Regions from separate parts of the Marinobacter sp. es.048 genome, predicted to be linked through region 2. Evidence: predicted binding sites of a transcription regulator. Region 2 holds the regulator's gene; the other holds the start of a gene.

Region 1 (16,255 bases), on a different contig from region 2:
TCATCCACATCGAACGGTTTCGGGAGGTATTCGAACGCACCGGTCTGGTAACTGGTCACAGCGCTTTCCAGATCCGAGTGCGCGGTCATGATGATGACGGGCACGTCCGGGTGAACGTCCACGATCTGGGAAAGCAGGGTGATGCCGTCGATGCCCGGCATCCGGATATCGCTCACGATAGCATCCGGCTGTTCGTGTTCCAGCCGCATCATGATGCTCTCACCACTTTCAAAAACTCGGGGCTGCATACCGGCCTGGTTAAGGGCGCGCTCCAGCACCCAGCGAATACTGCGGTCGTCGTCTATGATCCAGACGTTCGCCGGTTGGCTCATGGGGTGTCCTCCAGAGGCAGGAAGATGATGAAGTCGGTTCGGCCTGGCTCGCTTTCGCATTCAACCAGTCCGCGGTGTTGGCCGATGATGCTCTGGGTAATGGAAAGGCCCAGACCGGTGCCACTGGCACGGCCACTGATCATCGGATAAAAAATGTTCTGCACCAGCTCCGGCGGAATGCCGGGGCCATTGTCGATAACGTCGACCCGGCACACCAGCTTGTGGCGTCGGTTGCCAATGGTGAACTGACGCAGGGTGCGGGTGCGGAAGGTAATGGTCGGAGGCTCCTCGGAACTGTGACCGCCCTGGTTTTCGAAGGCCGCCTCCATAGCGTTCCGGGCAATATTCAGGAACGCCTGTATCAGTTGCTCTTTGTCACCCTTGAACTCTGGAATACTGGGGTCGTAATCCCGTTCAAAATTCAGGCGTCCTTTGCTTTCCGCCTCAAGCAGGGTGCCCACTCGCTCCAGAATTTCATGGATGTTGGTCGGGGCCAGCTTCAGCGCCTTGTTCGGACCCAGCATCCGGTCAACAAGGCTTCGGAGGCGGTCTGCCTCGTCAATGATGACCCGAGTGTATTCCCGCTGGTCTTCGCTATTGAGTTCCCGGTCGAGAAGCTGCGCCGCGCCCCGGATGCCCCCAAGCGGATTCTTTATCTCATGAGCCATGCCCCGAACCAGAATGCGGGTGGTCTCCTGCTGGGAGATGATGTCTTCCTCTCGGCTGATCCGCATCAGCCTGTCTCTGGGCTGGATTTCGATCAGTAGTTCCGTCGGTTCCAGACTGATGGGTGTTACGGAATAATCAACCGTAAGTCGGGAGCCACTGGTCAGCAGAAACTCGGCCTCCCTGCGAGTGTAGGATTGACCGTTCCTGACAGCGGCATAGAGGGTTTTCAGGGCGTCTTCGGATTCGACCAGAATGTCCCGGAAAGGTTGGCCCTGACTCCGGGTAATGCTGGTTTCAAACAGGCTTTCGGCGGCCGGGTTGAGATACCGGATAGTCAGGCTATCTTCGAGTACCAGGACAGCCGTAGTCAGGCTGTCGAGAATGCTCTTGTATTCGTTTTGCTGGGCCGGAGGCATTGCCATGCGTGAATCCCGTTGGTTCGACATCGTTTGACCTCCGGAGTTTTGCAAAAAACGAACCACTTTGAGCCAGTTTGGTAAACAAGTGGGCAAAGTGCGGGCAGAAGTGGGTATTGGCGCTGAAAAGTGCCGTAAGCTGGTGCAAAAGCAAAGAAGGCCTCTGATCAGTCGGGAAAACGCGCCCCGTTGCTGATCAGAGTATGGCTTTTTTCTGGTGCAGGCGCACTAAAATAGTGCGAACTATCTGGTGGGTCCGGCTAATTGAGAGCGGAAGGGCGGTGAACGGTGAAGGTAACCGGTGAGCCGGTTTTTACCTGAACCCCGTTTTCATCCACGATATGTGCCCGGGCTTCGTGGGTTCCACGGAACACGTTGTTGACGGTGATTGAGCCAGAGGAGCTCTGACCGACGGGTTGGCCGTCCAGGGTCACCTCGTATTTGTGGCCGGGCTGCAGGCCAGGGGTGCTGCGTACTTCGAACTGAACATCGCCGCTGCCACTGTGGAACGCCTGGTTGTTATCCGGATAGGCGAAAGAAACGCTTTCGTAGGCAGCGCCTTCCCGCTGAACTTCTTCCCGGAGCTTGTCGGTTTCCTGTACCACCTCTGGCTTGGGCAGGGTGATTGTGGTTACCGGCTTGACCTCCACCGCTTCAGAGCCTTCGCTGGGCTCGTCAGAGTAGGTCACGTTGCCGTAGGAATCGACATTGCGGTACACCTCGGCACAGACCGGAGTTACCAGAAAAAACAGAAGGCCGGCACACAATCCAGACTTTGGATTCATAAGCTCACCTGTTATTGGGTTTCCTCGATTATCGGCGGGGCCCGGGGTGTTTTCAACGCCTGTCGCCCGGATGTTGGTTACATATCGTTAAGGGCTGCAGGCACTGTGCTATCGCTCACAAAAAAAGCCCCGCACATTGGCGGGGCTTGTCTGCTTCTCCTCTAGAGAGAGGTTTTAGCAGGAGTAGTACAGATCGAACTCGACCGGATGTGTGGTCATGTTCAGTTTTTCTACTTCGCCACGCTTCAACTCTACGTAGCCTGCGATCATGTCTTCAGTAAAGACGCCGCCACGGGTAAGGAACTCATGGTCCGCTTCCAGGCAGTCCAGTGCTTCAGAGAGCGTTTCAGCGACGGTCGGAATGCTGAGTGCCTCTTCCTTGGGCAGGTCGTACAGATCCTTGTCCATGGCATCGCCAGGGTGGATCTTGTTCTGGATGCCGTCGAGGCCAGCCATCATCAGTGCCGCAAACGCGAGATACGGGTTGGCTGATGCATCCGGGAAGCGCACTTCGATGCGACGCGCCTTCGGGCTGTTTACATACGGAATCCGGATGGAAGCGGAGCGGTTACGGGCCGAGTAGGCCAGCATTACCGGCGCTTCGAAGCCCGGAACCAGACGCTTGTAGGAGTTGGTGGAGCTGTTGGTGAAGGCGTTGATGGCCTTGGCGTGCTTGATAACACCACCGATATAGTACAGCGCCGCTTCGCTCAGGCCTGCGTAGCTGTCACCGGCAAACAGGTTCTTGCCGTCTTTGCTCAGGGACATATGAACGTGCATACCGGAACCGTTGTCACCGACTACGGGCTTCGGCATAAAGGTCGCTGTCTTGCCGTAGGCGTGCGCCACATTGTGAACGCAGTACTTCAGAATCTGAACTTCGTCAGCCTTGCGTGCCAGGGTGTTGGCGCCAACGCCGATTTCACACTGGCCGGCAGTGCCGACTTCGTGGTGGTGTACTTCGATGTCCAGGCCCATGGATTCCATGGCGGCACACATGGCACCACGCAGGTCGTGCAGGCTGTCAACCGGCGGAACCGGGAAGTAACCGCCCTTCACGCCCGGGCGATGGCCAATGTTGTTGCGATCGAAGTCTTCGCCGGAAACCCAGGCGGCTTCCTCAGAGTGGATGTGGTACATCGCGCCCTGCATGTCTACGTTCCACTTTACGGAGTCAAAGACGAAGAACTCCGGCTCCGGGCCAAACAGGGCGCCGTCGGCGATGCCAGTAGACTTGAGATATTCTTCTGCACGACGGGCAACAGAGCGCGGATCACGCTCGTAACCCTGCATGGTAGAAGGCTCTACGATGTTGCAGGTGATGTTCACGGTGGTTTCTTCGGTGAATGGATCGAGTACAGAAGTCTCGTCGTCCGGCATCAGGATCATGTCGGATTCGTTGATGCCTTTCCAGCCCGCGATGGAAGAGCCGTCAAACATTTTGCCGTCTGCGAAAAAGTCTTCATCTACTTCTGTGGCAGGCAGTGTTACGTGCTGCTCTTTACCGCGGCTGTCAGTGAAGCGCAGGTCAACCCATTTGACTTCGTGTTCTTTGATCAAATCAACTGTCTTGGACATTGTGCATGCTCCGTAAGTTAAACCGCACAGGCGGCTGTATTCATGTTCGTGGCGCCGGATCGCCCGTGGTAACGGGTTCCGATCTGTTTCTCAGGTTTGCGCAGCTTAGCAAATGCTGTTGCGTCTTACCTGTAAATTTCGGCTGAATTCGATAAAGCAAGGCGCTTGCCAATTTTTAGGGCATGCTCCAGAACGGCGCAACTGCAAGGGTTTGGGGCACATTAGAAGGAAAATGCTCGCTCTGTGGTGAAAAGCTGCACTCAAATGGTGCACCTTGTTGGTGCGTTTATTGGATTCTTGCCCCGATCAGGTGCATTCTCTTCGAATATAGAATAGGCGTTTTTCTTCATATTAACGACACAGACTTTTCGCTATACTGCGCGCCGCTTCATTTTTTACCCTGTTATTTCTTGATCACAGATCGGAAAGCACCATGCAGGGTGCCGGGCAGCCAGCTCCGGTGAATGAGTTCATTTTACGGATTTGAGACGGCATGTGCTGGGATTCCCCCTGCGAACGACCTTCTCAGGTCATTGAGTGCATGCCGCAGGAATATTTTTGTGATTGAAAAACTTCGTAATATCGCCATTATCGCCCACGTTGACCATGGTAAAACCACGCTTGTCGACCAGCTTTTGCGCCAGTCAGGCACTTTGGAGCGCAAAGAGCTCGATAGCGAGCGGGTCATGGATTCCAATGATCAGGAAAAAGAGCGGGGCATTACCATTCTGGCAAAAAACACCGCCCTGAAATGGAATGGCTACGACATCAACATAGTCGATACCCCGGGCCACGCTGATTTTGGCGGTGAGGTTGAGCGGGTCATGAGCATGGTGGATTGTGTGCTGCTGGTAGTCGACTCTATCGATGGCCCCATGCCCCAGACCCGTTTCGTTACCCAGAAAGCGTTTGCCGCGGGTCTTCGCCCGATTGTAGTGGTAAACAAGATCGACCGCCCGGGTGCGCGCCCTGATTGGGTGGTGGATCAGGTATTCGACCTGTTCGACAACCTCGGTGCCACCGATGATCAGTTGGACTTCCCGATCGTGTTTGCTAGTGCTCTGAATGGCATTGCCGGAATGGATCACGAAAACCTGGATGACAACATGGATGCCGTGTTCCAGGCGATTGTTGATCACGTACCCGCTCCGAATGTTGATCCGGACGGCCCGTTCCAGATGCAGATCTCCCAGCTGGACTACAACAGCTTTCTCGGTGTTATCGGCATCGGCCGCATCATGCGCGGCAAGGTCAAGACCAATTCGCCGGTCACAGCCATTGGCGCCAACGGCAAGAAGCGTAACGGTCGTATCCTCAAGATTATGGGGCACTCCGGTCTTCAGCGTGTTGAAGTCGACGAAGCTCAGGCTGGCGATATTGTCTGTGTCAGTGGCATGGACGAGCTGCTCATTTCCGACACGCTTTGTGATCAGGCGAACGTTGAGGCGCTGCCGGCGCTGACGGTGGATGAGCCGACCGTTTCCATGACCTTTCAGGTCAACGATTCGCCCTTTGCCGGCAAGGAAGGCAAGTACGTTACCAGCCGGAACATCAAGGAACGCCTGGAAAAGGAGCTGCTGCACAACGTTGCGTTGCGCGTTGAAGAGGGCGACTCCGCGGACAAGTTCAAGGTATCCGGTCGTGGCGAGTTACATCTGTCTGTACTGATTGAAAATATGCGTCGCGAGAACTTTGAGCTGGCGGTTGGCCGTCCGGAAGTTGTTATCCGCGAAGTTGACGGCGTGAAGCAGGAACCATACGAGAACGTCATTGTTGATATCGAGGAGCAGCATCAAGGCGCCGTCATGGAGCAAATGGGGCTGCGCAAGGGCGACCTGACCAACATGGTTCCGGATGGCAAGGGCCGGATGCGCTTGGACTATACAATTCCAGCCCGGGGCCTGATTGGTTTCCGGAATACCTTCCTGACCATGACTTCAGGCACTGGCATCCTGACTTCGACTTTCAGCCACTACGGCCCGATCAAAGTTGGCGATGTAACCAGTCGCCAGAACGGTGTCATCGTGTCCATGGCTACGGGTACCGCTTTTACCTACTCTCTGGAAACGCTGCAGAGCCGTGGCAAGCTGTTCCTGGATCCGGGGCAGGAAATCTATGAAGGGCAGTTGTGTGGCATCCATAGCCGTGACAATGACCTGGTGGTCAACCCCACCAAGGCCAAAAAGCTCGACAACATGCGTGCATCTGGCAAGGATGAAGTCATTGGTCTCGTGCCGCCGATCAAATTCACCCTTGAGCAGGCGCTGGAGTTTATTGATGACGACGAGCTGGTAGAAGTGACCCCGAAGTCCATCCGGCTGCGCAAGAAGCTCCTGACTGAAAACGAGCGCAAGCGCGCCAATAAGAAATAATCGTCCGGCTCTTATTGAGTTTGGGGATGCAAGGGCTGGATGAACGTTTCATCTGGCCTTTTTTTTATGGGCTGAGCTAAACTCCGGTTAAATCCTCTACGCGGAGCGCTTCATGCTCACCCTGTACCCGGAAATCAAACCGAACGCCCAGCACCGTATTGTCGTTGATCCGCCTCACGAGCTTTACGTTGAGGAAAGCGGGAATCCTGGCGGGATACCGGTGCTTGTAGTTCATGGTGGTCCGGGGGGCGGGTGTGAGGATTATCACCGTCGCTTCTTCGATGCTGAAAGATTCCGGATTATCCTTATGGATCAGCGCGGCGCCGGACGGTCTACTCCGCTGGCAGAGCTTGAGGGCAACAGCACGGGCAAGCTGGTTGAAGATATGGAAGTGGTACGTTCCTTCCTTGGTATCGAGAAGTGGCTTCTGTTTGGTGGCAGTTGGGGGTCGACTCTGAGTCTGGTTTATGCCCAGGCTCATCCTGAGAGAGTCTCCGGCTTGGTTCTTCGGGGTGTTTTTCTCTGTCGGCCCCGGGATATTCACTGGTTTTATCAGGAGGGAGCGAGCCGGGTGTTCCCGGATTACTGGTCTGACTTCGAGGCGCAGATTCCGGAAACTGAGCGGGATAACATGGTGGCGGCCTATTATCGCAAACTGACGAGTTCCAACGAGCTGGAACAGATCCAGGCGGCCAAAGCCTGGTCCGTCTGGGAGGGCAGGTGTGCGACGCTGCAACCAAACCCCAGGGTGGTTGAGCACTTTGGCCATCCTCATGTTGCCATCGCCCTGGCCCGCATCGAGTGCCACTATTTCATGAACTCTGGCTTTCTTGAACCTGACCAGATCATTCGCGATGCAGGCCGCCTGGCGGACATCCCCGGGATAATTATTCACGGACGATACGACATGGTCTGTCCGTTGGATAATGCCCTGGCGCTAAGCAAGGCCTGGCCGGAAGCGGAATTCCAGATCATTCGCGATGCGGGTCACTCCGCTTCCGAGCCAGCCATTGTCGATGCCCTTATTCGCGGTGTTGAGTCCGTTGTTGCGAAAACTGAAAAAAGTGCAGGCTGAATTCCGCTTTCAGGGTTGCGGCCGGTAATCGCCATGGATACACTCTTGCCCGATCTTGATTTTTGCTTGTTCAATCATCCTTAAGGCAGTTGATGAAAGGATTGATCCAGCGAGTTTCGCAAGCCAGTGTTACCGTGGACGGTGAGCAGATAGCCTCGATCGACACAGGTCTTTTGCTGTTGCTGGGTGTCGAAAAAGGAGATGGCGAGTGCGAGGCAAGGGAACTATGCCGAAAAATCCTCACTTACCGTGTGTTTCCCGATGATGCAGGGCGGATGAACCGCAGTCTGCTGGATATCGGTGGTTCCCTTCTTGTTGTTCCACAGTTTACCTTGGCGGCCGATACCTCTTCTGGAGCCAGGCCTGGTTTTTCCCTTGCTGCGGATCCGGATGTTGCCAACATGCTATACGAATCATTTGTGGAAGATGTGAGATCCCGTTTGGGTTCAGACAAGGTGGGTGAAGGCAGGTTTGGCGCAGATATGAAGGTTGGCTTAACGAACGACGGGCCTGTTACCTTCATGCTTGAGATTGGACAAAGGCGCGGATAGGTAGTTGCACTAGTATTGTGCGCAGGTCGTTATGCTGTTCTGCAATGGTGCGAAAATCTCATGTGGGACCTTGCTGGCAAGCGGTTTTTGGGGTTTAACTTTCTGTTAATAAAGACTAAATGAAAATCTGGCCTCGGATTTGAAGTGCAACTGTAACGCATCTCACGAGCGCTAAAGTGCATAAATAATTGCGTTACTGGTGCCAAAAGAGCTAAGAATGCGGCGCAGTTAATTTGCAAAATGAGAATGATTGTATTAAAACAGTTTCATCATCCAAAGCTTTAAGAAAGCTCGATAAGTGATTGAGCTGTATAGATCTGAAATCTGTCGGATTTATTCGAAAAAGAAGAAAAGTTACTTCTTTGTCATAAAACTGACATAGGGGTAACGCAGAATCGGCCTCATCCAGCCTGACTGGTGAAGCCTTACAAAATCGGGATAAGAGCCCGTCGCTAAAACCTGAGTTAACTCAAAAGGAAGACGCAACATGAAAAAAACGCTCATCGCATCTGCTATTGCAGCCGCTACTTTCTCTGGTAGTGCTTTCGCGCAGTCTGAGATGTCCGCATCCGAACTGGCCGCCAAGATGGATTCCATGCCGTCAGTTTACGGTAACATCCAGTACGCACTCATCTACGACGATGTGAAAGGTGGAGACAACGGCGTCGATCACCGTGACAACGGCTCAACTTTGGGAATTAAGCACGACCACGAAATCGCACCGGGTATCACTGGTTTCTTCAAGCTCGAGCTCGAAGGCATTGACGCGGACGACAAAGCCGCAAGTTCCGGTATCGATGCTCTGGATGAGGCCTACATCGGTGTGAAAGGTGACAGCTTCGGCCAAGTCTGGATCGGCTCAGACGACTCTACCTACGAGTCTGCGATTGACACCATCGCTAACTTCTACGAGGCTGCTGACCTGAGCATCGGTGGTAGTTACACCACCGGTGAAGGCGACATGATTCAGTACATGACTCCGTCTTTTGGCGGCCTGACTCTTGGCGCTGCTGTTCAGGTTAATGGCGACGGCACCACTGGCGGTAAGTCCTATCCGTATCAGCTGGCGGCGATTTATGCTCTGGATAACCTGGAGCTGGCTGTGGCCATGGACTCCAATGATGGCTCTACCGGTTACTCCAGCAACGGCCTGGATCCTGTCGGCAACAACGAAAACACCTATGGTGTTCGTGGTACCTTCAGCGCCGGTGACCTGAGCTTCACTGGTGAATACCAGACTCGTAAAGATGTAGGCGACGTTTACGGCGTTCAGGGCGTTTACGTGATGGGTGCAAATCAGTTTGCACTGTCTTACGAAGCGTTCAGTGCTGATAACAATGGTGTCGACAACAACACCATTACTCTGCAGGCGTTGCACAACGTTTCCAACCACATGTACGTCTACTTTGAAGGCTACCTGGGTGGTGGTGACGACAACGCTTATGGCGTCGCCGATGAGAGCGAAGCCTCTGTCGCAGCTCTCGGTGCCGTTTACTACTTCTGATAAGCCAATGGGCTAATCTGGTTGTAGCTTGAAAAGCTGGCGATTTTAGGACCGCCGGCTTTTTCATTGGAAAAAATAAGTCCCGGTGAAGATAATAGATTTGTGAAGATTTAATATAACGTAATAACGAAACAAAGGATTAAGAGTTATGAATAAAACGCTCATTGCATTTGCTGTTGCAGCCGGTACGTTCTCTGGCGCAGCCATGGCCCAAGCCGAAATGTCTGCTGCTGAGCTGGCCGCAAAAATGGATTCAATGCCGTCTGTATACGGCAACATCCAGTACGTGCTGAAGCACACCAACGTTGATGGCGCCGGTTCAACCTTAGAGCACGCCGACAACGGCTCTACTCTGGGCATCAAGCACGATCACGAAATTGCACCGGGCATTACCGGTTTCTTCAAGCTTGAACTGGAAGACATCAACGCTGACGACAAAGCAGGCAGCATGGGCATCAACGGCCTGGACGAAGCCTACATCGGTGTTAAGGGTGATAGCTTTGGTCAGGTATGGGTCGGTTCAGATGATTCCATCTATGAGCGCGCGGTAGACGAAGTTGCTCAGTTCCACGAAGTGGGATCTGACATTGGCTTCAACTACGACACTGGCGAAGGTGACATGGTTCAGTACATGACCCCGAGCTTTGGTGGTGTGACCATCGGAGCCGCGGTTCAGGTAAACGGCGACGGTGATGCTCAGGTTTCCAAGAAATCCTACCCGTGGCAGCTTGCCGCAATGTACGAATTGGATGCCCTGGAACTGGCTTTCGCAGTTGACTCCAATGACGGCGGTCGTCCCGATGGCATTAACAACGAAAACTCCTACGGTCTTCGTGGTAGCTACAACCTTGACAATCTGCGCCTGACGGCCTCTTACGAGACCCGTAAGGACGTTGCTGATGTAATCGGTTTGATGGGTGTATACACCATGGGCGCCAACCAGTTCGCGCTGTCGTACCAGCTCCGTGAGGACGATACTGCAGCTGGTGACCAGAACGACACCATCATCCTGCAGGCGCTTCACAACCTCTCTGACCACATGTATGTTTATTTCGAAGGTTACCTGTCTGGTTCAGACGATGCCGGTGAATACCCGCTGGAAGGTGCGTCTGGTGATAAGCAGTCCATCGCATCCGTCGGTGCTGTTTACTACTTCTGATCAGCAAACTGGTTAATCCGGTAGTATGAAAACCGGCGACCTCTGGGTCGCCGGTTTTTGCGTTTATGAATCCCGAAAAATAGGTCCGTTGAAATGGCTACCGAACTGGAAATCAAACTCAGTGTTTCGGACGATGCACAGTCGCGAGCAGTGGAATGGTTATCAGCTCGCCCTGAAGTGCAACCCGGCAAGACCAAACCCCTGGTCAATCGCTATTTTGACACGCCCGATGCCGATCTGAATCAGGCCAGAGCTGCCCTGAGGGTCCGCAAAGCCGGCAATGATTACATCCAGACCCTGAAAACCCGGGGTGAATTCGTTGATGGCGCTCACCGGCGCGAAGAGTGGGAGTGGCCGGTTGCCGGTCCGGAGCTGGATTTATCGTTACTGAAAGCAACTCCGCTAAAATCTGAGCTGGACCTAAGCAGTCTTCAAGTGGTGTTCGAGACCAACTTTCAGCGGCAGGAACTGTGGCTGGAAGATGGCGAGACTTTGATAGAGGTGGCCGTCGATTCCGGCACTGTTGCCGGTAATGAGGCAAGCTGGCCCCTGCACGAAGTGGAGTTTGAGTTAAAGAAAGGTGACGGCTCAAGGCTGGTGGCGTGGGCACTCGAGCTGGCCCGGGAGGTGCCGGTTTTCCTGAATCTTGTGAGCAAGGCCGAGCAGGGCTATTTTCTTGCTGGTCTTTATCGCCCTGAGCTGCCGAGTGGAAATGATCCGCTGACAGTCACAGCCTTTCTCAAGGCATTGGGAACCTGCTGGCTGCTGGACAGGCCGTTTCCTGTAGACCGGTATGATTTGTCGCTTGTAGCGGAGGCAGCCGGTGCCGCAGGGTGCGACGCGATCTGGGAGCATGTGATTGGACAGCTGGCAGAGGTGGGCTCTGTCCGTCAGCTCGCCGCAGGCGCGACGGAGCTCGGCGTTCTCCAATTGCGGCTGGCCACTACCGAGCACTAACGATTGGGTTGCAAAGCCAGGCGGTCTCTAGCTGGTTGAGTTGTTCTTTGCCGGCTCCTCGGCTTCGCCGGTTTCCCGGGCTGCGGAATGAGCGCGCCACTGCTTCAGGAAAGCCCTGTATCGTTCCAGCGCTTCCTCCACCACAGAAACCTCCGGCGTTTCGGCGGATTTAACCAGGACAATCAGACCTTTACCTTCAATTTCCTCGTTGGTCGGCGGGTGGCAGATGACTTCATTGTCGTCGTCAATGTAGGCGAGCGCCGTCCCTATGCCATGTCGTACCAGAGCGCTGACAATATCCGCCCAATTCAAGTCGTCCAGTTTCAGGTCGTACCGGTGGGGGTGGTCATGTTCGTAATTGAACAGATCTTCCAGGACCTTCTCGGAGCCGGGCGCTACAACGGAGCGGACCATAATTTCGGGATACGTTCGAACCGGGCGAATGATGGTTCGAACACCGAGTGCTTTGAATCGTCCCCGGTTCTGGTCGTTGACGCATTCGACGATGGTGTGGTTTCCGAGATTCAGTTCCGTCAATCGATGGGCAATGTCGAAGGTCAGGCTATCGGAATAGGGGTCGGCTTCGTCGGCCGCGAGCACGATGATATGCCTCGCACTGCCGGCGTGAACCGCTTTCAGCGCTTCAGGATCAAAGCCTGCACCGTGGTAGTGCACCACTCCGATGTCGGAGAGTTCGGTGGGCAGTCCCATCGGAAACTGACGAGTCAGGATCATGATAGGAATGGTCTCGTAGCCCGGAATCGCCCGAATCTGGGAGGCGAATCTCATGAAATACTGATCGCCGCCATGTTGGGGGGTGTTAATGATGATGATGTGGTCATTCATTTTATAGATCCACCTTCCTGACAAAATGCGTTCCCGGCGGTAGAACCGGTATTCGATATAGTCGCTGACGATCAGGGTCAGCAAGGTAATTGAAGTGATAAACATCAGCACAATGGTGCTGAACCGCCCGATCATGGTCTGGGGCGCATAATCGCCGTAGCCAACGGTCACCAGCGTGGTCATGGTCAGCCAGGCGGCTTCAAATAGTGAGAGGTCCTCAGCCGCCCAGATGATCAGAACCTGGACCGACAGCAGCGCGCCCAGTATCGCGAACAGGCGCTTCATCCGGCTCCGAATCAGTCCACCCATGGGCAGGTGGGTTTCCTGATGCTCCGGATTCAGTGGGCGGCGGTTTCGTTGCATCCGTGTCGGTGGCCTGTTCAGTTGCGGGGAAGTTCGTTATACAGTACCGGAAATATAACAGACAGACAGGGGATTGTATTATGTCCGAGCCTTGGCACAGGCTTCCGAAACCGTTGGCGGATGATGTCGCCGGGTGTTGGCAATCGGTGTTTTCGGACGGAGTTCCGGCCTGGTTAACCTCATCGGAAGGTATGGATGACGCCGTGGTGGCCACTGCGATCTCCCGCAGCCTGTTCCTGCGCCAGACTCTGGAGCGCCATTCAGGCCAGATTCAGGCCCTGATGGGCTCCCGTTCGCTGACGGAGCCCACCACTGCGGAATACCTCAAAAATCGGTGGCAGGAGTATCTTTCTGAGGTTGATGGTGAACCTCGGTTGCATTCGGCCCTCAGGCAATTCCGCATGGAGACCCAGTTCCGGATCATATGGCGGGATCTGATGCGATGGGCGGACCTGGCTGAGACCATGGCGGCGACGAGTGCATTTGCCGACATCTGTATTGATGGAGCGCTCAGCTGGCTATACCAGGACGCCTGCCAGCAATACGGTACGCCTCGAGGTGCTGACCCGGTAACCGGCCAGGAAACCGACCAGAGAATGGTGGTTCTGGGTATGGGCAAGCTGGGTGGTCGGGAGCTGAACGTCTCTTCGGACATTGATCTTATCTTTGCCTTTCCGAGCAAGGGGGAAACCGTCGGCGGGCGTCGTTCTCTGGATAATCAGCAGTTTTTTGTTCGGTTGGGGCAGCGGCTGATCCAGGCACTGGACCAGATAACGGCAGATGGTTTCGTATTCCGGGTGGATATGCGTCTTCGTCCCTACGGCCAGAGCGGTGCGCTGGCCCTGAGTTTTGCGGCGCTGGAGACCTACTACCAGGATCAGGGGCGGGATTGGGAGCGTTACGCCATGGTCAAAGCCCGGGTGGTGGCTGGCGATCAAAGGGCGGGTGAGGCACTCATGGAAACTCTGCGCCCCTTCGTGTATCGCAAGTATATTGATTTCAGTGCTTTCGAGTCCCTGCGCAGTATGAAGGCCATGATTGGCCGGGAGGTGCGCCGAAAGGGGCTCGAAAACAATATCAAGCTGGGCAGCGGCGGTATCCGCGAAATCGAGTTTGTAGTCCAGGCGTTCCAGCTCATTCGAGGCGGCCGGGACAGGGAGCTCCAGCAGCGGGAGCTGCTGGTTATTCTGAAAGAACTGGAAGAACTCGAGCTTTTGCCGTCGCCGGTGGTTCGTGAGCTTCGCGACGCTTATGTGTTCCTGAGAAACCTGGAGCATGCGCTCCAGGGTATGGAAGACAAACAAACCCAGTTGCTGCCGGACGATGAGCTCTCCCGGACGCGGGTAGCCACGATCATGGGTTTCGAGACCTGGCAGGCGTGTGAGAAGAGTCTCACAGAGCACCGGGAACGCGTCGCTACCCATTTTGCCAATATCATCACGACTGAAGACGACGAAGATGGGGGGCAAGAGTCCCTTGAAGAAGGATGGTTCGAACTTTGGCTGTCCGAAATGGAGGAGGCTGCCGCCGCCGATTGGCTGAAGTCCCAAGGGTATGAAGACCCTGACACGACGCTGGCGGAGCTGGCTGAACTTCGTGAAAACCGGACCGTGCAGAATCTCCAGACCCAGGGGCGCAGACGCCTCAATCAGTTTATGCCCATGTTGCTTGAGGCGCTCACCCAGGTTGAAAACCCTTCCGAGACGTTCTCCAGGGTATTGCAGTTGGTAGAAGCGATTCTGCGGCGCACGGCCTACATGGTGTTACTGCTGGAAAACCCGGGTGCCTGTACCCAGTTGGTCCGGTTGTGCAGTGAGAGCCCCTGGATTGCCCGGCAGCTGGCGGAAACGCCGCTCCTGCTGGATGAGCTTTTGAATGCAGAGAGCCTATACAGCCCGCCCGCAAAAGCAGAATTGCAGGATGATTTGCGCCAGCAGATGCTGCGGATTCCATTTGAGGATCTGGAAGAGCAGATGGAGTCCCTGCGGCATTTCAAGAAAGCCCATATCCTGCGGGTGGCGGCGTCCGAACTGAAAGGCACATTGCCGTTGATGAAGGTCAGTGACTACCTGACCTGGATAGCCGAGGTGGTTCTGGATCACGTGGTGGACGTGGCCTTCGCCAACCTGGTCAGCCGCCATGGCTATCCACGCAGGGATGATGGTTCCGCCTGTGACACCGATTTTGCGATCATTGGCTATGGCAAGCTGGGCGGGATCGAGCTTGGCTATACCTCCGATCTCGATCTGGTGTTTGTGCACAAAGCCGACCCGGAGCTGGCCACCGACGGCGAAAAGCCCATCGACAATGCGGTTTTCTACACGCGGCTCGGACAGAGGATTGTCCACATCCTCAACACCCAGACACCCTCGGGGCAACTCTACGAAGTGGATATGCGTCTGCGGCCGTCCGGCAACTCGGGCCTGCTGGTCAGCACCCTGCAGGCTTTCGAAAAATATCAGCGCGAGGATGCCTGGACCTGGGAACATCAGGCGCTGTCCCGTGCACGGGGGGTTGCCGGATGCAGTGAAACTCTTCAAGCCTTTGAGGCCATTCGCCATGACATCCTTTGCCAGTCCCGTGATCGTGAGAAGCTTCGCAAAGAGGTGGTCGAAATGCGGGAGAAAATGCGCGCCAGCCTTGCCACTCCGGAAAGCCGGCAGGCCGAGGTGTTCCATATCAAGCATGATACCGGTGGCATCGTGGATATTGAGTTCATGGTCCAGTACCTGATGCTGGCCTGGTGCTCGGACCATCCAGAGCTGACCCAGTGGTCTGACAACATTCGCCAGATGGAAGAGCTGGGGCGCGCCGGCGTGATGGCGGTGGAAGATGCCGAAAAACTCAGGGAAACTTTCATCGCCCTTCGCTCCACCATCCACCGTCGGGCGCTTCAGAACCTCAATAGCCAGGTGGACGGCGATGCCTTCACTGAGGAGCGTGACTACATCCGCGCCATGTGGAAAAAAGTGATGATTGATGCCTGAGGCAAATTCAATTCCGGCAGATTTTCCTGCTAGAATGCCGGTTCCCCGAAAAACGCTTTTTTAGGAGCAATGAAGAATGTCGATGGCTGATCGCGATGGCGTTATCTGGATGGATGGTGAGATGGTTCCCTGGCGGGATGCCAAGACCCACGTCCTGACTCACACCCTGCATTACGGCCTGGGCTGTTTTGAAGGTGTGCGGGCCTACAATACCGCGAATGGCCCGGCTATTTTCCGCCTGAAAGAGCACACCGATCGACTGTTCCGTTCTGCCCACATCCTGAACATGAAAATGCCGTTCAGCAAGGACGAGATCAATGAGGCCCAGCGTGCAGCGGTACGTGAAAACAATCTGGACGAGGCCTACCTGCGTCCGATGGCGTTTCTCGGTTCCGAGGGCATGGGGCTGAGAGCCGATAACCTCAAGGTGCACGTAATGGTTGCGGCTTGGAGCTGGCCTTCCTATATGTCCCCGGAAGCGAAGGAAATGGGGATCAAAGTGCGCACGTCCTCATACACGCGCCATCACGTCAATATCACCATGTGCAAGGCCAAGGCGAACGGCAACTACATCAACTCGATGCTGGCCCTGAATGAGGCCATTTCTGGTGGTGCCGAAGAAGCCCTGCTGCTGGACAACGAAGGTTACGTTGCAGAAGGC
Region 2 (16,255 bases):
GTCCCGCCAGCGCTCCGCCAGATGATGCCGACGGGTATGTTCCTCGCTACCGGCATCAAAAGCGTCGATGGCTTTCGCCAGGGCTTCTGGATCGTCTTCCTGACGGATCACCTTGCCGATGTATTGCAGGTGCCGGCGCTTGGCCTCGTTCTGGCGGATGCGCCGGGATTCTTCGATGGCAGCACGAAGAGTGTCGCTGATCGGCAGCGTTTCCAGCTGATCATTGCTCAGATCGAGCATCCGCTTGCCAAGGTCCTGCAGGGCGTGCATTTCCCGTTTTAGCTGCGATTTGCTGGGGCCGTCGTATTCCGGCGCGTCGTTGTCTTGATGGTCTTTCATAAATCCGAGATCCGCTTAAGCGTAGAAAATCGTGGCAAGGCCAAGAAAGGCCATGAAGCCAACCACATCTGTGACGGTCGTCAAAATCACGCTACCGGCCAGGGCCGGGTCGATATTGCGCGATTTGAGAAACAGTGGCAGAACCGTTCCCACAAACGCGGCGGCCACCAGGTTGATCACCAGTGCGGCTGCAATGATGGCACCGATCAGCACGTCCTGGAACCAGAGCATGGCGGCGCCTGCCACCACGGCGGCCCAGAGCAGGCCGTTAAGTATCCCGGAAAGGAACTCCCGGTTAAGCAGCCAGCCAACGTTAGCACCGCTGATCTGACCCACTGCCATGCCCCGGATGACCAGGGTCAGGGTCTGGCTGCCGGCAATACCGCCCATGCTGGCAACAATTGGCATCAGCACTGCAAGCGCCACCACTTTGGCAATGGTTTCTTCAAACAGACCGATCACGGCGGATGCGGTCAGTGCCGTAATCAGGTTGATGCCAAGCCAGACAGCACGGCGACGGGTGGTTTTCCACACCGGCGCGAAGGTATCCTCGTCTTCATCCAGGCCGGCCATGCTCATCAATGAATGGTCGGCATCCTCCCGGATAACGTCAACCACGTCATCGATGGTGATGCGACCCAGCAGTCGGCCTTCCTCATTCACCACCGGCGCCGAGATCAGGTCGTAGCGTTCAAACAGTGTCGCTACCTTGGTGTCGGAGAGGCTTACGGGAATAGGCTCGATGTCGGTATCCATCACTTCCCGCACGGTGGAGGCAGGGTTGGATACCAGCATTTTGGTAATGGGCAGCATGCCAATGAAATCGTCCCGCCGGCTGACCACGATCAGGCTGTCGGTCATGGGTGGCAGAGTGCGGTGCCGGCGCAGGTAACGCAGCACAACGTCAATGCTGATGTCCGGACGCACCGTAATGGTGTCCGTGTTCATCAGACCGCCAGCGGTGTCCTCCGGGTAGGAGAGCACTTCCTCCACCCGTTGACGGTCCTGCTCGTCCATGGTGTCCAGAACTTCCTGGATCACCGTATCCGGTAGCTGCTGCAGCAAGTCGGCGAGGTCGTCCGACTCGAAATCCTCGATGATATCCGCCAGTTCCTGGGCGTTCAGCTGGCTCAGGAAGTAACCACGGATATCGTCGCTCAGATACTGGAGAACTTCCCCTTCCAACTGCTTGTCGACGAGGTTCCACAGCAGGGCGCGCTGCCGGGGCGGGGAGGATTCCAGCAAATGGGCAATATCACTGGGGCTCAGGCCACCGTTCAGGATGCGGGCAACCTGCTTCAGTGCGCCACTGTCCAGGGCTTCGCTCAGGGAGCGAAGGCGCTGGCGGGCCTGGCTTTTTTCCAGAATATCGGTCATGAATCACCCGGCGTCAGAAAACGCCTGTATTATAGCGGAGTTAGGCGCAATCGGTGAGGCTGTGTTGTAGGTTTTTTTACTCGGGGACAGATGAAAAAGGGGTCAGAGTGAACTGGCCCCATCTTAATTATTCGCCTTCGCCGAAATAGTCGTTGATCAGTTCCACCAGTGCCTCGATGGCCTGTTCTTCGTCCGGTCCCTCGGCAATCAGCTCCACATCAGTCCCTTTGCTGGCGGCCAGCATCATCACCTGCATGATATTCTTGGCGTCGACATCCCGGCCCTTGCCGCTGATTCGCACGGCGCTGTCGAATTCGGATGCCGTGTTGACGAGCTTCGCCGTAGCACGCGCGTGCAGGCCCAGTTTGTTGATAATTGTAATCGGGCGGCGAATCATGGTTCGATCAGATCTCTTCCCGGGTCTGGAGGTGTGGCAGTTCGGTATGGCGAACCTGCACATTACTGTACCGTTGCCGGAAGTATTCACCCAATTGCTCGCATACGTAGACTGACCGGTGCTGGCCGCCGGTACAACCAATGGAAATCGTCATATAGCTTCGGTTGCTGTCGGCGAAAGAGGGCAGCCAGGTATCCAGAAATGCCTTCAGGTCTTCGATCATCTTCCGGCTTGCCGGTTCTTTTTCCAGAAATTCGATCACCGGCTGATCCGTACCGACGTATTTGCGCAGGCTCGTGTCCCAGTAAGGGTTCGGCAGACAGCGGACATCAAAGACGTAGTCGGAATCCAGAGGCACCCCGTGTTTAAAGCCAAATGATTGGAACAAAAGGGTCTGATTCGACGACGTTGCTACATGTCCGCAGTCGTACATGACATGCGGTGTTACATACAGTCGAAGCTGAGAGCTCAGCATCTCTCGCTGTATGCTCGAGTGAGTCTGTCATCACTACGATGCTTCTGCGGTGCGTGGACGTGCAGAGCGCTGTCGCGTCAGAAGATGATTCACGATACCGTTCCTGAGCGCGTATCTCCTCGATGTGTTGCCCCCGCTAAACCAGACACCACCTCATTCATTTGATGCCAGTTCCGCCCGGTATTCCCAGGGCGATTTCATTTTCAGTCCCTTGTGTGGGTGACTGCGGTTATAGTCCTCGATCCATTCCGGCAACTTCGCCATCACAGAGGCGGCGTCGGGAAGATCGTTCAGGTAAATATAGTCCCTTTTGAACGTCTTCACGAAGGCCTCAGCCATGCCGTTGCTCTGCGGGCTTCTCACAGGCGTAGTGCACACCACAAAGCCCAGAGAAGATGCGAACGCTCGCGTTTCTTTGGCAATGTAGCAGCTGCCATTGTCCGTCAGCCATTCCAGCGGGTGTGGAACATGCTCTGACTGGCCGAAGCGGTATTCCAGGCTTTCCAGCAACAGGTCCTGGACCATCTCAGCGGTGACTCCCCCGGTCGTCGCCACATAGCGCATCAGTTCCCGATCACAGCAGTCCAGGCTGAAGGCCACGCGAACCACCTCCTTATTCCAACAGCGGATCTCGAAGCCGTCTGAGCACCAACGGAGGTCCGGCTTCAACGTAATGACCTGGCCGTTGTGACAACGCTCCTGAGGCCGGCCCGTGTAACGGGGCAACAACAGCCCATCCTGCTTCATCAGCCGGTACACACGCTTGTGGTTCACTCGCTCATCGTTGGCTGCAAGCAACCGATTCAAGCGTGCCGTAATCCTTCGATAGCCATTGGCCGCACGGACTTCACACAGCTCTCTGATAACCGGCAAATGCCGGTCATCGTCCTGTTTTTTGTATCTGGGACATCTACCTTTCTGGCGGCCGTGAAGGCGATCCAGAAGGTTGGAGCGCGATACCTTCAGTACCTCCGCTACCCGCTTCAGAGGGTATCGTCCGGTGGCAGCAACGGCATGCGCGAGATCAACTTTTTTGACTGAGCCACCTCCAGAGCTTCCCGGAGTATTTCAGCTTCCATCGTCTTGCGGCCCAACATCCGCTCCAGGTCCCGAACCTTTTTGTTCAGGGCCTTCACCTCGGATGCACTGACAACCTCATCACCGGATTCAATCGCGGACATGCCACCGTCTTTCATCAGCTTCTTCCAACGGAACAACAGACTTGCTGATATACCATGACGTCGCGCTACAAGCGACACTGACATGCCTGGCCGCTCACACTCAGCAACCATGAATGCCTTCTCCTGTGCGGAATACCGGCGACGACGTTGCACTCCGGTTATGACTTCGATTCTCTCCACCTTGGACACTCCTTTGCACTAGGTCTATGCCTAGGCCTTTGCTTCTACCAAGGTGTCCGGTTTAAATGGGGGCTACTACAAGGGCAGTCTGATCTTCGACGACGACGTGCTACATGTCCGCAGTGTACATGGATGCGGTGGTGTACAGGTCGGAGTGGAGAGGGTCAGCAGATCTCGCTGGTATGGCTCCGGAGTGAGGTCTGTCACTACGGATGCTCTGCGGTGCGTGGACGTGCAGAGCGACTGCTCGTCGGGTCAGAGATGATACGGTCCTGAGGCGGTATATCTCCTCGAAATTGGCCAGCTCCCCGGACAGGTTGCGGGCATCGATACTGACCGCCATCTTGCCCAGTCGACCAGGCTTGGTCTGGCTGGCTGCTTCCCGGGTAAGGGGGAAGAGCAGACCAATGGGAAGATTGTCGATGCAATAGAACCCGAGGTCCTCCAGCACATGAAGTGCGGTACTCTTGCCCGAACCGGACCTGCCACTGACGATAATCAGCTTCATGACCACCTTACCTCCACTGCAATGAATATCATCCGCCCGAGGCGGTCATGCGCTGGTACAGCGTACTGGCGTCCTCGCATTGCCGGAGGCGATCACAGAACGACCGCTCATTGAACTTCTCGGCCAGTTGGCTGAGCAGCTCCAGATGTTCGCTGGTAGCCTCTTTCGGGACGATCAGGGCAAAAATCAGATCGACCGGCTGATTGTCGATTGCATCGAACTCCACGCTTTCTTCAAGCGTCATCAGCACGCCCACCACGTGATCAAGTCCCTCCAGGCGGCAGTGGGGAATGGCGATTCCCTGTCCAATGCCGGTGCTGCCCAGGCGCTCACGGGAAATCAGGTTGTTGAAGAGCTGGGTCTCGCTGAGCGTGTTGTCCTGATGGTTTATTTGCTCGGCAATAAACTCCAGGGCCCGTTTCTTGCTGGACGCAGGTACCCTGCAGAGGGTGAGCTCCGGAGCAAGAATGTTGTCTATGGTCAGGGATGTGTCGCTCATGGATCGACTGCGTTTCCGTTAAAAAAAAGGCTGCGACACGTTGCTCATGTCGCAGCTCGATTAGATGACTTGCATGAAAACAACCAGTTAGCGAGAGCCGTTTCCGTGCATCCGGTCTACATTCTTTTCCTTATGCTTGAGGATCTGGCGGTCCAGCTTGTCGATCAGGGAGTCGATGGCCGCATACATATCCTCGTTTTCTGCCTTTGCGTGAATCTCACCACCAACCACGTGCAACGTGGCTTCCGCAATCTGGCGCACCTTTTCCACTTCCAGGGTTACCTGGCAGTTACTGATGTGGTCAAAGTGACGCTCGAGCTTCTCGAACTTCTCTGAAACATAATCCTTCAGTGCGGGAGTCAGTTCTACGTGATGGCCTGAAATATTGAGTTGCATAGGCGTCTCCTGTTGTCATCATGCCGGCTCCCGGGAGCCGGTCTGGGTGCTGACGCATTGTGCGCCGGCGAATATGGTATTGCGTCCCGCCCCAGGGGTATTCAGACCAATCGCTTGCGCTCGTTAGACGGCGGAATGTGCATGGCCTCCCGATACTTGGCAACGGTGCGTCGCGCAACCTTGATTCCCTGTTCCCCTAGCATGGCTGCAATTTTACTGTCGCTCAACGGCTTTTTCGGCGTTTCGGCGGCAATCAGCTTCTTGATCATCGCGCGAATGGCCGTGGAAGAGCATTCCCCGCCCTCGTCAGTGCTGACATGGCTGGAGAAGAAATACTTCAGTTCGAATATGCCCCGGGGGGTATGCATGTATTTCTGGGTCGTTACCCGTGAAATCGTCGACTCATGCATTTCTACCGCCTGGGCGATGTCTGAAAGGATCAGCGGCTTCATCGCTTCTTCGCCGTGATCCAGGAATCCCTGCTGGTGCTCGACAATGCGGGTCGCCACTTTTAGCAGGGTCTCATTGCGGCTTTGCAGGCTTTTGATAAACCACTTGGCCTCCTGCAACTGATCGCGCAGGTAAGTGTTGTCTGCACTGCTGTCCGCACGCCTTATAAGTGAAGCATAGCTGGCATTCACCCGGATGCGCGGAGCAATTTCCGGATTCAGCTCAACACGCCAGCGACCATTGTGCTTGCGAACGATGACGTCTGGGATGACGTAGTCGGGTTCGGCGCGGTCAATAACGTCGCCCGGACGCGGATTCAGGCCGGTGATCAGCGCCAGGACCTCCCGCAATTGGTCTTCTTTCAGGCGGCTGCGGCGCAGCAACTGGGCGTAGTCCCGGTTGCCCAGCAGGTTGATGTAGTGAGTGATCACCAGTCGTGCCTGGGCCAGCCAGGGCGTTTCCGGTGGTAGCTGGTTAAGCTGGATCAGCAGGCATTCCTGAAGATCCCGGGCGAAAACGCCAGGAGGGTCAAAATGCTGCAGTCGGTGAAGAACCGCTTCCACTTCATCCAGCTCAAGGGGGTCCTCGTCGTTTTCATCCAGCATCCCGGCATGGATCTCTTCCAGGGCACTTGTCAGATAGCCGCGCTCATCCACCGCGTCCATCAGGGCATGTGCAATGGCCTGATCCCGTTCACTCAGTGGGGTCAGATTGAGCTGCCATTCCAAGTGATCCTGAAGCGTTTCAGTGGGCGAGTTACGGGTTTCGAAATCGTGATCGTTTTCGTCGTCATTGCGGGCTGCAGGAGCAGGGGCGGACTGGTATATGTCGTCCCAGGCAGTGTCTACCGGCAGATCGTCCGGAATATTGTCCGGAATTTCGTTTTCAGAGGACCAGTCCGGGCCGTTTTCGGATTCGTCCCAGTCTTTGGACGGTTCCGGCGCAGTTTCAGCGGCAGACTCGGTGGCGTTGGCTTCGCGCTCGTCATTAGCGGTAGCAGCGTCTGTTGTCTGGTCGTCGTCCTCGGAGGTCTCCAGCATGGGGTTGGATTCCAGTGCCTGCTGGATTTCCTGTTGGAGGTCGAGGGTAGAGAGCTGGAGAAGCCGGATCGCCTGTTGCAGCTGGGGTGTCATGGTCAGGCTCTGACCCAGCTTTAACTGTAAGGAGGCTTTCATAACCATGGTTCAGGATCCGTCACTCATCAGCGCTTTGTGTCATAAGTTGTGAAAAAAATCTTTATATGTCGGTTACTTGCCGTGATTTAACTTTACCCTAGCAAGTTCTTTGCCGAGTTTACTTGCTACAGGTCATCAAAACAATGAGCCATTCGGTGTCACAGCCTGAATTCGTCGCCCAGGTAGACTTCCTTGACCTGCTGGTTGGCAAGGATCGCCTCGGCATTGCCGGAGGCGATGATGTGGCCGCCGGACACTATGTAGGCGTTCTCGCAGATGTCCAGGGTCTCGCGCACGTTATGATCGGTAATCAGCACGCCGATACCCTTGTCCCGCAGGTGCCGGATGATGTGTTTGATGTCACTCACGGATATGGGGTCGACACCGGCGAAGGGCTCATCCAGAAGGATGAAGGCCGGCTCCATGGCAAGGGCTCGGGCGATTTCGACCCGTCGGCGTTCGCCGCCGGACAGTGCCATGCCAACACTGTCCCGGATATGGGTGATGTGAAACTCCTCCAGCAACTCCTCGAGCTTTTTCTCCCTATCGGCCTTGCTCAGACCCTGGCGGGTTTCGAGGATGGCCATGATGTTGTCGCGTACCGATAGTTTGCGGAATACCGAGGCTTCCTGGGGCAGGTAACCGATGCCTTGCTGGGCACGGCCGTGCATGGGCAGAGGAGTAATATCCCGGCTGTCGATGGTGACCCGGCCACGATCGGCGGGCACCAGCCCCACGATCATGTAGAAGCAGGTGGTTTTGCCGGCGCCGTTGGGGCCAAGCAGTCCGACGATTTCCCCACTGCGGATCTCCAGGGAGACATCGAGCACCACTTTTTTCTGCTTGTAACTCTTTGCCAGATTACTGGCTCTCAGAACTGCCATCGGATTCCTGTCTGTCAGAACGTCTGTCGGCGCTGCGTGGCTGAATTACCATCTCTACCCGGCCGCTGCCTTCGCCCGTGTCTGCGCCGCCTTCAGCGGTCACAACCCGGCCAGCGGTATCATAATGAATGACGTCGCCGCGGAACAGATTGCCATTCTGCTCGATGACCGCTTCCCGTTCAAAGGTCAGCCGGCTGTCGGTGGCAGACCAGGTAATGTTCAGTGCGCGGGCGTCGGTTTCGCCTTCGCCCTCTCGGGCCGGCTGCCGATATCTCGCCGGAGTGCCGGTGGCCTCGATCCGGCTGAGGCCGCCCTCTGTCCGGTACAGCACCACCCGTTCTGCGTTCAGGCGGGTATTGCCCTGCTCAAGCTCTACATCCCCGGTGTAAGTGGCAATGCCCTGGCCGTCGTCCAGGCGGGCGTTGTCGGCTGTGACCTTGATGGGGGTGTCGGAATCAAGGTCGAAAGCGGCCGCCGGGCCGGCCATCGCGACCGTCAGCAGGGCAGCCAGCAGGCTCCGGTATCGGTTAGTTTCCGGTTTCATAGCGTCCTTCCACCTGGGAGTTCAGTTCCAGAATCCGCTCGTCTATCCACGCCTTCATGCCCGTGGCCCGGGTAACACCGGTAACGTCGCGTATTTCTACGGGTGCGTCTGTATATACCATGCCCCGGTCGTTATCCAGGGTCAGGGTTGATGTTGTCAGGATGGCGTCCCGTTCGCCAATAGTGCGCTGAATCCGGACATTGTCCGTCAGGTACACCAGATTCTGGTTTTGCAGCAGGCTGCCATTCTCGGCTTCAACAATCCAGGGAAGGGCATCCTCGCCGCCATACAGCTCGGCTCGGGGGGATTCCATGGTGGCCAGATTGCCTTCCTCAAACTGTTCAATGCGGGGGCTGGAGAACCGGATCTTCAGGTTGCCCGATTCGTCGAAGGATGTGTACCGGCCATTTACCACGAAGCCGTCCGGTTCCGCATCGCCTCGCAGAGCCGCTGCGTCATCATCAATGACCGGCGGCTCATCGCTTTGCCAGAGCAGAAAGACCGCTGCCACCAGGGTGCCTGCCAGCGCCAGTGTGCGCAGCCAGGGCCGGTCCGAGGCCCAGTTCACGCCTCAGGCTCCAGATAGGGCGCGAGCGCTGCGTCCAGCTTGCCATGGGCAGTCAGCAGCAGATCGCAGGCTTCCCGCACTGCGCCTTCGCCACCGCGGGCCCGGGTGCAGTAATCGGCATGTTGCTGCACCAGCCAATAACCGTTGGGCACGGTGATGCCGAGCCCCGCGAATCTGAGCGCCGGCAGGTCTGGCAGATCATCGCCCATGTAAGCGATGGCCTCGGGGCTGATATCCATAGTGCTGACCAGTTCCTGCAAGGCCACTTTCTTGTCCTCACGCCCCTGCATCAGATGCGGGATGCCCAGATCCCGCATGCGCTTCTCGGTCAACGGCGACTGCCGCCCGGTGATAACGGCCACGGTAATGCCGGCTGCCATGAGTTGCTTGAGTCCCAGACCATCCAGGATATTGAACGCCTTGAGCTCATCGCCTTTGGCACTGAAATAGAGTTTGCCATCGCTCATGATGCCGTCGACATCCAGGGCAATCAGGCGGATCTTGGCGGCTTTTGCCAGCAGGGAGTCCGACCATTGGTGCTTCATGTCAAATAGCTCCTCATAGCCCCCTCAGATTACGCCGGCTCGCAGCAGGTCATGCATGTTGATGGCGCCAATGAGAGCACCCTTTTCGTCGGTTACCGGCAGGGCATTGATCTTCATTTCTTCCATGATATTGAGTGCTTCCGCCGCCAGATGATCGGCCTGAATGGTTTTGCCATTCCGGGTCATCACCTCGTTGATGGGCGTATTATGAATATCCACCGATCGATCCAGAGTCCGACGCAGGTCACCGTCCGTAAATATCCCGGTGAGAGTGCCTTCCTGATCGACGACGGTTGTCATGCCAAGGCCCTTGCGGGAAATTTCCAGGAGAGCGCCGCTGAGGGGGGTGCCCTCGTTGACGACCGGAATCTGATCACCGGTGTGCATGATGTCGGATACCCGGAGTAGCAGCCGGCGGCCCAGGCTGCCGCCCGGATGGGAGAAAGCAAAATCCTCGGCACTGAAGCCGCGGGCCTCGAGCAGGGCAACCGCAAGAGCGTCGCCCATGACCAGGGTGGCCGTTGTAGAAGAAGTGGGTGCCAGGCCCAGCGGGCAGGCTTCAACCATGACGCTCACGTCCAGGTTGGCGACGGCTTCCCGGGCCAGGGTGGACCCGGCATTGCCGGTCATGCTGATCAGCGGCGCGCCCATGCGTTTGATCAGCGGCAGAATCGTAACCACCTCGCTGGTGTTGCCACTGTTGGAAATGGCGATAACCACATCCTGAGGCGTGATCATGCCCATGTCGCCGTGGCTTGCCTCACCCGGATGAACGAAAAACGAGGGTGTGCCGGTGCTGGCCAGGGTTGCTGCGATCTTGTTGCCGATGTGGCCGGATTTTCCCATGCCGGTCACAACCACGCGGCCCTTGCAGCCCATGATAACCTCGCAGGCCCGGGTGAACTGGTCGTCAATCCGGCTCTCCAGGGCGTCAATGGCGTCGCGCTCGATGCGAATGGCGCGGATGGCGGAGGTTCTGAAGTCGCTGGGAGTCTGTTCGGTCATCGGGCTTTGGGCCTGGCTGTCTGGACATTGAAAATGTGGGGCAGAGTATACCATTTTCATCCGGCAACGATGCCCGGTTAACGAAAGTTCAGTCAAACTGATCATTGCTATCAGTACATTTTGCGCTCTTTGGATTGAGCTCGGGCGCTCCATGGCATAATGTAGCGCCTCTTTGAAAGGTAGGGACTATGGATTCACCGGCTTACATATCGCTCAAGGATGTCGTGTTCTCCCGCTCTGGGCGCCGTATCTTCGATGGTGTCAGCCTGGATATTCCCCGCGGGAAAATTACCGCCATCATGGGCCCCAGCGGGACCGGGAAAACCACGCTTCTGCGTCTTATTGGTGGTCAGCTCAAGCCGGATTCCGGCAGCGTTGTGGTGGACGGCCACGAAGTGCCAAAGCTCAAGCGCAAGGCCCTCTACAGCCTTCGGGAAAAGATGGGCATGCTGTTCCAGAGCGGAGCTCTGTTCACCGATCTGAGCGTGTTCGAGAACGTCGCCTTCCCGCTTCGGGTACATACAAAGCTGCCGGAAGACATGATTCGCGACATTGTTCTGATGAAGCTTGAAGCGGTCGGTTTGCGTGGTGCACGCCACCTGATGCCCTCGGAACTGTCAGGAGGCATGACCCGCCGGGTTGCTCTTGCCCGCAGTATTGCGCTAGACCCGGAGCTGATCATGTACGACGAGCCATTCGCCGGCCAGGACCCCATTGCCATGGGCGTGCTCGTCAAACTGATCCGGGATCTGAACAGCTCCATGGGCCTGACCAGTGTTCTTGTTTCCCACGATGTGCCTGAATCCCTCAGCATCTGCCATTACGCCTGCATCATTTCGGACGGAAAAGTGATCGGCGCAGGCACACCCGAAGAGCTTCGGGAGCACCCCTCGCAGCAGGTGCAGCAATTCCTGCAGGGGCAGCCGGACGGCCCGGTACCCTTTCACTATCCGGCCGAAGGCGCTGCCCAGGATTTCGGGCTTCCCGGGGGTGCGTCTTGATCGACAGAATCGCAGCGTTCGGGCGTCTCTGGCTCAACATTATCTCATCATTTGGCCGCTCAGGCCGGTTTCTTGCGGGCGTTCTGGGTGGCGTGCCCAGGCCGGCAACCGGATTCCCCCTCCTGATCAAACAGCTTTACGCCGTTGGCGTTCTTTCCCTGGCCATTATTGTGGTCTCGGGCCTGTTTATCGGCATGGTTCTGGGGCTGCAGGGTTACACGATTCTCAGTGATTACGGTTCTGAAGCTGCCATAGGCCAGATGATTGCCCTCACTCTGGTGCGCGAGCTCGGCCCGGTTGTGACTGCATTGCTGTTCGCGGGTCGTGCGGGTTCCGCGCTGACGGCGGAAATCGGCCTGATGAAAGCCACCGAGCAGCTATCCAGTATGGAAATGATGGGCGTGGACCCGCTGCGACGGGTGATTGCCCCGCGCCTCTGGGCCGGGTTTATCGCCATGCCGGTGCTTGCGGTCATCTTCTCGGTGGTCGGCATCTGGGGCGGCATGTTGGTGGGTGTAGACTGGCTGGGCGTGTTTGAGGGCTCCTTCTGGGGCAACATGCAATCGTCGGTGGATTTTGTCGATGATGTCCTCAACGGGGTCATCAAAAGCGTCGTTTTCGGCTTCGTCTGCGCCTGGATTGCGGTTTATCAGGGCTATGACTGTGTGCCGACATCAGCAGGTATCAGTTCGGCGACCACAAAGACTGTGGTGTATTCATCGCTGGCGGTGCTGGGGCTGGATTTTGTACTGACCGCTGTCATGTTTGGCGATTTCTGATTCATTGATCAACGAGATAATACCGGAGCCGGAAATGGCACAGAGAACCACTGAAATCATTGTTGGCCTGTTCATGATCGCAGGCTGCGCAGCCTTGTTGGTCCTGGCATTGCAGGTAAGCGGCCTGTCGCCGAAATCGGCCGAGAGCACCTACACTATTTACGCCAATTTCAACGATACCGGCGGGCTCACGCCACGCGGTCGGGTCTCGATGGCCGGGGTGACTGTTGGCACCATTGAAACCATCAGTCTGAACAAAGAGACGTTCCAGGCTCGGGTGGAAATGTCGATTCATTCGGACGTCGACAACATCCCTTCGGACAGTTCCGCAGTTATACGTACATCCGGCCTGCTCGGTGAGCAGTACATTGATATATCGATTGGGGCCGAGATGGATTCGCTGAAAGAAGGCGATACCTTCTATTCAACACAGTCGGCCATGAACCTGGAGCGACTGATAAGCAACTTTGCATCGGGCCGTTGATTCGGGCCGGAAAGATTCAACAGGAGATCCTGATGTTTGCACTGAAACACCACATTCTGCTTGGCCTTATGATGGCCCTGGTTCTGGTTGCGCCGGTACAGGCGAGCGAAGCGGAGGAACTCCGCAAGTATGTGGATGAGAATACCCAACGGTTGGTTGAAAAGCTCAACGAAGAGCGCGGCCTTTACGAGCGCGACCCGGAAGCTTTTTATGAGAGCATGGATCAGACCCTGACGGACTTCGTGGACTTCCGCCGTATTGCTGCGCGGGTGATGGGGCGTTACGCCCGCCAGACGACGCCCGAACAGCGGGACGAGTTTGTGGTGAAGTTCAAGCGCAGCCTGTTTGACAGCTACGCCCAGGCTCTGGTGAGTGCGGAAAATTTTGAGATCCAGGTCAAGGAGGCAACCATCAATCCACAGAGTGAGGAACGCGCCTCTGTCCAGATGGAAGTGATCAGTGCATCCGGTACCCGCTACCCGGTAACTTATTCGATGTACAAGAACTCCGACGGCAAATGGTTGATGGAAAATGTCATCGTTGAGGGCGTGAACATCGGTCTGGCCTTTCGGGATCGGTTCAGTCAGGAAATGGAAGAAAGCCGCGGACAGATTCAGGCGGTGATCGACGGCTGGAGCGACGCTGTTGAATCCCTGAATCTGGACCAGGAAGTGGACAAATCATGACCACAGCGGTGCCCAGGGTCCAGCTTTCTGACGGAGCTCTTATGGTTTCAGGTGAGGTGACCACAGATACTGTCATCAGCCTGAGAAACGAGGGTGAGAAGCTGATCCGTTCGGTATCCGCCGATCTGGTGGTCGACCTGGATGGTCTGGTCACCGCTCACAGCGTGGTGCTTTCCATGCTGCTCTGTTGGCAACGCCTGGCACATCAGACAGGTATTTCTTTGTCATTCCGGGGTGTCAGTGGTCGCCTGGCCTCTCTGGCGGCCCTGAGCAACCTCGATGACCAGCTCGCGGGGTTTGGTCCGGAATCGGCCCATCCCGCCCACTGACTTTCCCGGCCCCGGTCCCTTTGTTTGCCGGACGGTAAAGCTGACCCGAGCGCCGGAATTGGTTACAATCTCGCCCCTGATTTCAAAACACCCGAGGATTTTTTATGGATGCCGCCCAAGTCACCGAGTTGGTCAAAGAAGCATTGCCCGACTGCGAAGTTCAGGTACAGGTTGATGGTACCCATTATCTGGTCGTCGTGGTGGGTGATGTCTTCGAAGGCCTGCCGACCATCAAGCGCCAGCAGCTGATTAACAAGGCGCTGTTCCAACAGATCATGGATGGCTCGATTCACGCACTGCATCCGAAAGCCTTTACTCCGGCTGAATGGGCCGAGCGCCAGGGCTGAGCGGCCCGGACAAAACAGGATATTTATTGTGGATAAACTTCTGATCAGGGGTCGCAAGCCTCTGGATGGCGAAATCCGGATTTCCGGTGCCAAGAACGCAGCACTGCCAATCCTGGCAGCAACCCTGCTGGCGGACGAGCCGGTGACCGTAGGCAACCTGCCGCACCTGCACGACGTAACCACCATGATCGAGCTTCTCGGGCGCATGGGTGTTGAAGTGATTATTGATGAGAAAATGAGCGTGGAAATTCACGCCAATACCATCGAGCATTTCCACGCGCCGTACGAGCTGGTGAAAACCATGCGCGCCTCTATCCTGGTGTTGGGTCCGCTGGTGGCTCACTTCGGCGAAGCAGAAGTATCCCTGCCAGGCGGCTGTGCAATCGGCAGTCGTCCGGTGAACCTGCATATCCACGGCCTGGAAATGATGGGTGCGGATATCAAGGTCGAGAATGGCTATATCAAGGCCAAGACCAACGGTCGACTGAAGGGCGCCCACATCTTCCTGGATACCGTCACCGTAACTGGCACCGAGAACCTGATGATGGCCGCTGCCCTGGCAGACGGAAAAACCATCCTGGAAAACGCGGCCCGCGAGCCGGAGGTTGTTGACCTTGCCGAGTGTCTGATCGCCATGGGCGCGGACATCAAAGGCCACGGTACTGCCACCATCGAAATCAACGGTGTTGAGCGCCTGCACGGTTGCCATTACAACGTGCTGCCAGACCGTGTTGAAACCGGTACCTATCTGGTGGCTGCGGCTGCAACCGGCGGTAGGGTCAAGCTGAAGGATACCCGGGAAGACCTGCTGGAAGCCGTTGTCCTCAAGCTCGAAGAGGCCGGCGCCCACATCAACACCGGCCCGGATTGGATTGAGCTGGACATGAAGGGCAATCGCCCGAAAGCGGTGGGTCTTCGCACAGCACCTTACCCGGCCTTCCCGACGGACATGCAGGCTCAGTTCGCCGCCATGAACGCCGTGGCCGAAGGCACCGGAACCATCGTGGAAACCGTGTTCGAGAACCGGTTCATGCACCTGCAGGAGCTGATCCGCATGGGTGCGGATATCACGCTTGAGGGTAACGCCGCCATCATCAAGGGCGTAGACCACCTTACCGGTGCCCCGGTCATGGCCACGGACCTGAGGGCTTCGGCCAGCCTGGTGATTGCAGGGCTCATGGCTGACGGCGATACCATTGTAGACCGCATCTATCACATTGATCGCGGTTACGAATGTATTGAAGAGAAACTGCAGTTGCTGGGTGCCACCATCCGCCGCCTGCCAGCGTGAAAGACATCCATCCAGACAATACGGGAAACCGGAAGAATCCATGACAGATTCCATAACCATCGCCTTGTCGAAGGGGCGAATTCTGGAAGAAACCCTGCCGCTGTTGGCGGAAGCGGGAATTGAACTGGTCGACGACGTCAAGAAGTCGCGCAAACTGGTGTTTCCGACAACGGATCCCAATGTCCGGGTGTTGATCATCCGGGCCACAGACGTGCCGACCTATGTTCAGTATGGCGGGGCGGACCTTGGCGTCACCGGCAAGGATGTTCTGATGGAGCACGGTGGGGAAGGGCTTTACGAGCCACTGGATCTGAATATTTCCCGTTGCCGCCTGATGACCGCCGGCCCGAAAGATCAGACTCCGCCACCCGGTCGTATCAAGGTGGCAACAAAATTCGTGAATCTGGCCCGCCGATACTACTCGGCCCAGGGACGCCAGGCAGACATCATCAAGCTCTACGGCGCGATGGAACTGGCACCTATTCTGGGTCTGGCTGATGAGATCGTCGACATTGTTGATACCGGCAATACACTGAAGGCGAATGGCCTTGAAGCCCGTGAGCTGATTGAGAACATCAGCAGCCGGTTGGTGGTTAATCGCGCGTCCATGAAGATGAAACACGAGCGTATTAACCCCATAATTGAAAAGATGTCCGCTGCCGTGGACAAGCGCCGGCTCTGAGTCAGAGCCGGTCTTCAGTGAAGTAGGGGGCAGAAGAAAGTGTTCTTCTGCCCCCGGTAACCTAGAGCAGGATATGAGTTATGACCGCCAAGATCACCAGATTGAACGCTTCCCAAAGTAACTTTTATGATGC

The links. The regulator sigma-54, encoded in region 2, starts transcription at its own class of promoters, with help from an activator protein. The targets are predictions, from matches to a motif close to ANTGGCATNNANNTTGCTNT.
Region 1: glnA (glutamate--ammonia ligase) is a predicted target of sigma-54. The motif match lies at 3,934-3,953, and genes of this name have one in related genera.

The regions. Positions count from the first base shown of each region.
Region 1 is NZ_FYFA01000002.1:1,411,962-1,428,216, reverse strand. Features, by position in the region: gene ntrC (nitrogen regulation protein NR(I)) at 1-332, opposite strand, end outside; gene glnL (nitrogen regulation protein NR(II)) at 329-1,423, opposite strand; gene CFT65_RS17585 (DUF4124 domain-containing protein) at 1,678-2,202, opposite strand; gene glnA (glutamate--ammonia ligase) at 2,377-3,780, opposite strand; gene typA (translational GTPase TypA) at 4,341-6,152, shown strand; gene pip (prolyl aminopeptidase) at 6,265-7,227, shown strand; gene dtd (D-aminoacyl-tRNA deacylase) at 7,320-7,778, shown strand; gene CFT65_RS17560 (porin) at 8,266-9,282, shown strand; gene CFT65_RS17555 (porin) at 9,431-10,441, shown strand; gene CFT65_RS17550 (CYTH domain-containing protein) at 10,535-11,398, shown strand; gene CFT65_RS17545 (potassium channel family protein) at 11,426-12,607, opposite strand; gene glnE (bifunctional [glutamate--ammonia ligase]-adenylyl-L-tyrosine phosphorylase/[glutamate--ammonia-ligase] adenylyltransferase) at 12,688-15,594, shown strand; gene CFT65_RS17535 (branched-chain amino acid transaminase) at 15,671-16,255, shown strand, end outside.
Region 2 is NZ_FYFA01000001.1:1,838,340-1,854,594, forward strand. Features, by position in the region: gene yjgA (ribosome biogenesis factor YjgA) at 1-339, opposite strand, end outside; gene mgtE (magnesium transporter) at 355-1,716, opposite strand; gene CFT65_RS08500 (HPr family phosphocarrier protein) at 1,844-2,113, opposite strand; partial or broken gene CFT65_RS08505 (RNase adaptor protein RapZ) at 2,121-2,504, opposite strand; one part of gene CFT65_RS08510 (IS3 family transposase) at 2,742-3,622, opposite strand; one part of gene CFT65_RS08510 (IS3 family transposase) at 3,622-3,949, opposite strand; partial or broken gene CFT65_RS08515 (RNase adapter RapZ) at 4,227-4,457, opposite strand; gene ptsN (PTS IIA-like nitrogen regulatory protein PtsN) at 4,486-4,956, opposite strand; gene hpf (ribosome hibernation promoting factor) at 5,044-5,352, opposite strand; gene CFT65_RS08530 (RNA polymerase factor sigma-54) at 5,454-6,977, opposite strand; gene lptB (LPS export ABC transporter ATP-binding protein) at 7,136-7,861, opposite strand; gene lptA (lipopolysaccharide transport periplasmic protein LptA) at 7,839-8,405, opposite strand; gene lptC (LPS export ABC transporter periplasmic protein LptC) at 8,389-8,973, opposite strand; gene kdsC (3-deoxy-manno-octulosonate-8-phosphatase KdsC) at 8,970-9,518, opposite strand; gene CFT65_RS08555 (KpsF/GutQ family sugar-phosphate isomerase) at 9,543-10,523, opposite strand; gene CFT65_RS08560 (ABC transporter ATP-binding protein) at 10,712-11,524, shown strand; gene mlaE (lipid asymmetry maintenance ABC transporter permease subunit MlaE) at 11,521-12,303, shown strand; gene mlaD (outer membrane lipid asymmetry maintenance protein MlaD) at 12,338-12,787, shown strand; gene CFT65_RS08575 (MlaC/ttg2D family ABC transporter substrate-binding protein) at 12,820-13,473, shown strand; gene CFT65_RS08580 (STAS domain-containing protein) at 13,470-13,802, shown strand; gene CFT65_RS08585 (BolA family protein) at 13,907-14,149, shown strand; gene murA (UDP-N-acetylglucosamine 1-carboxyvinyltransferase) at 14,178-15,440, shown strand; gene hisG (ATP phosphoribosyltransferase) at 15,481-16,122, shown strand; gene hisD (histidinol dehydrogenase) at 16,203-16,255, shown strand, end outside.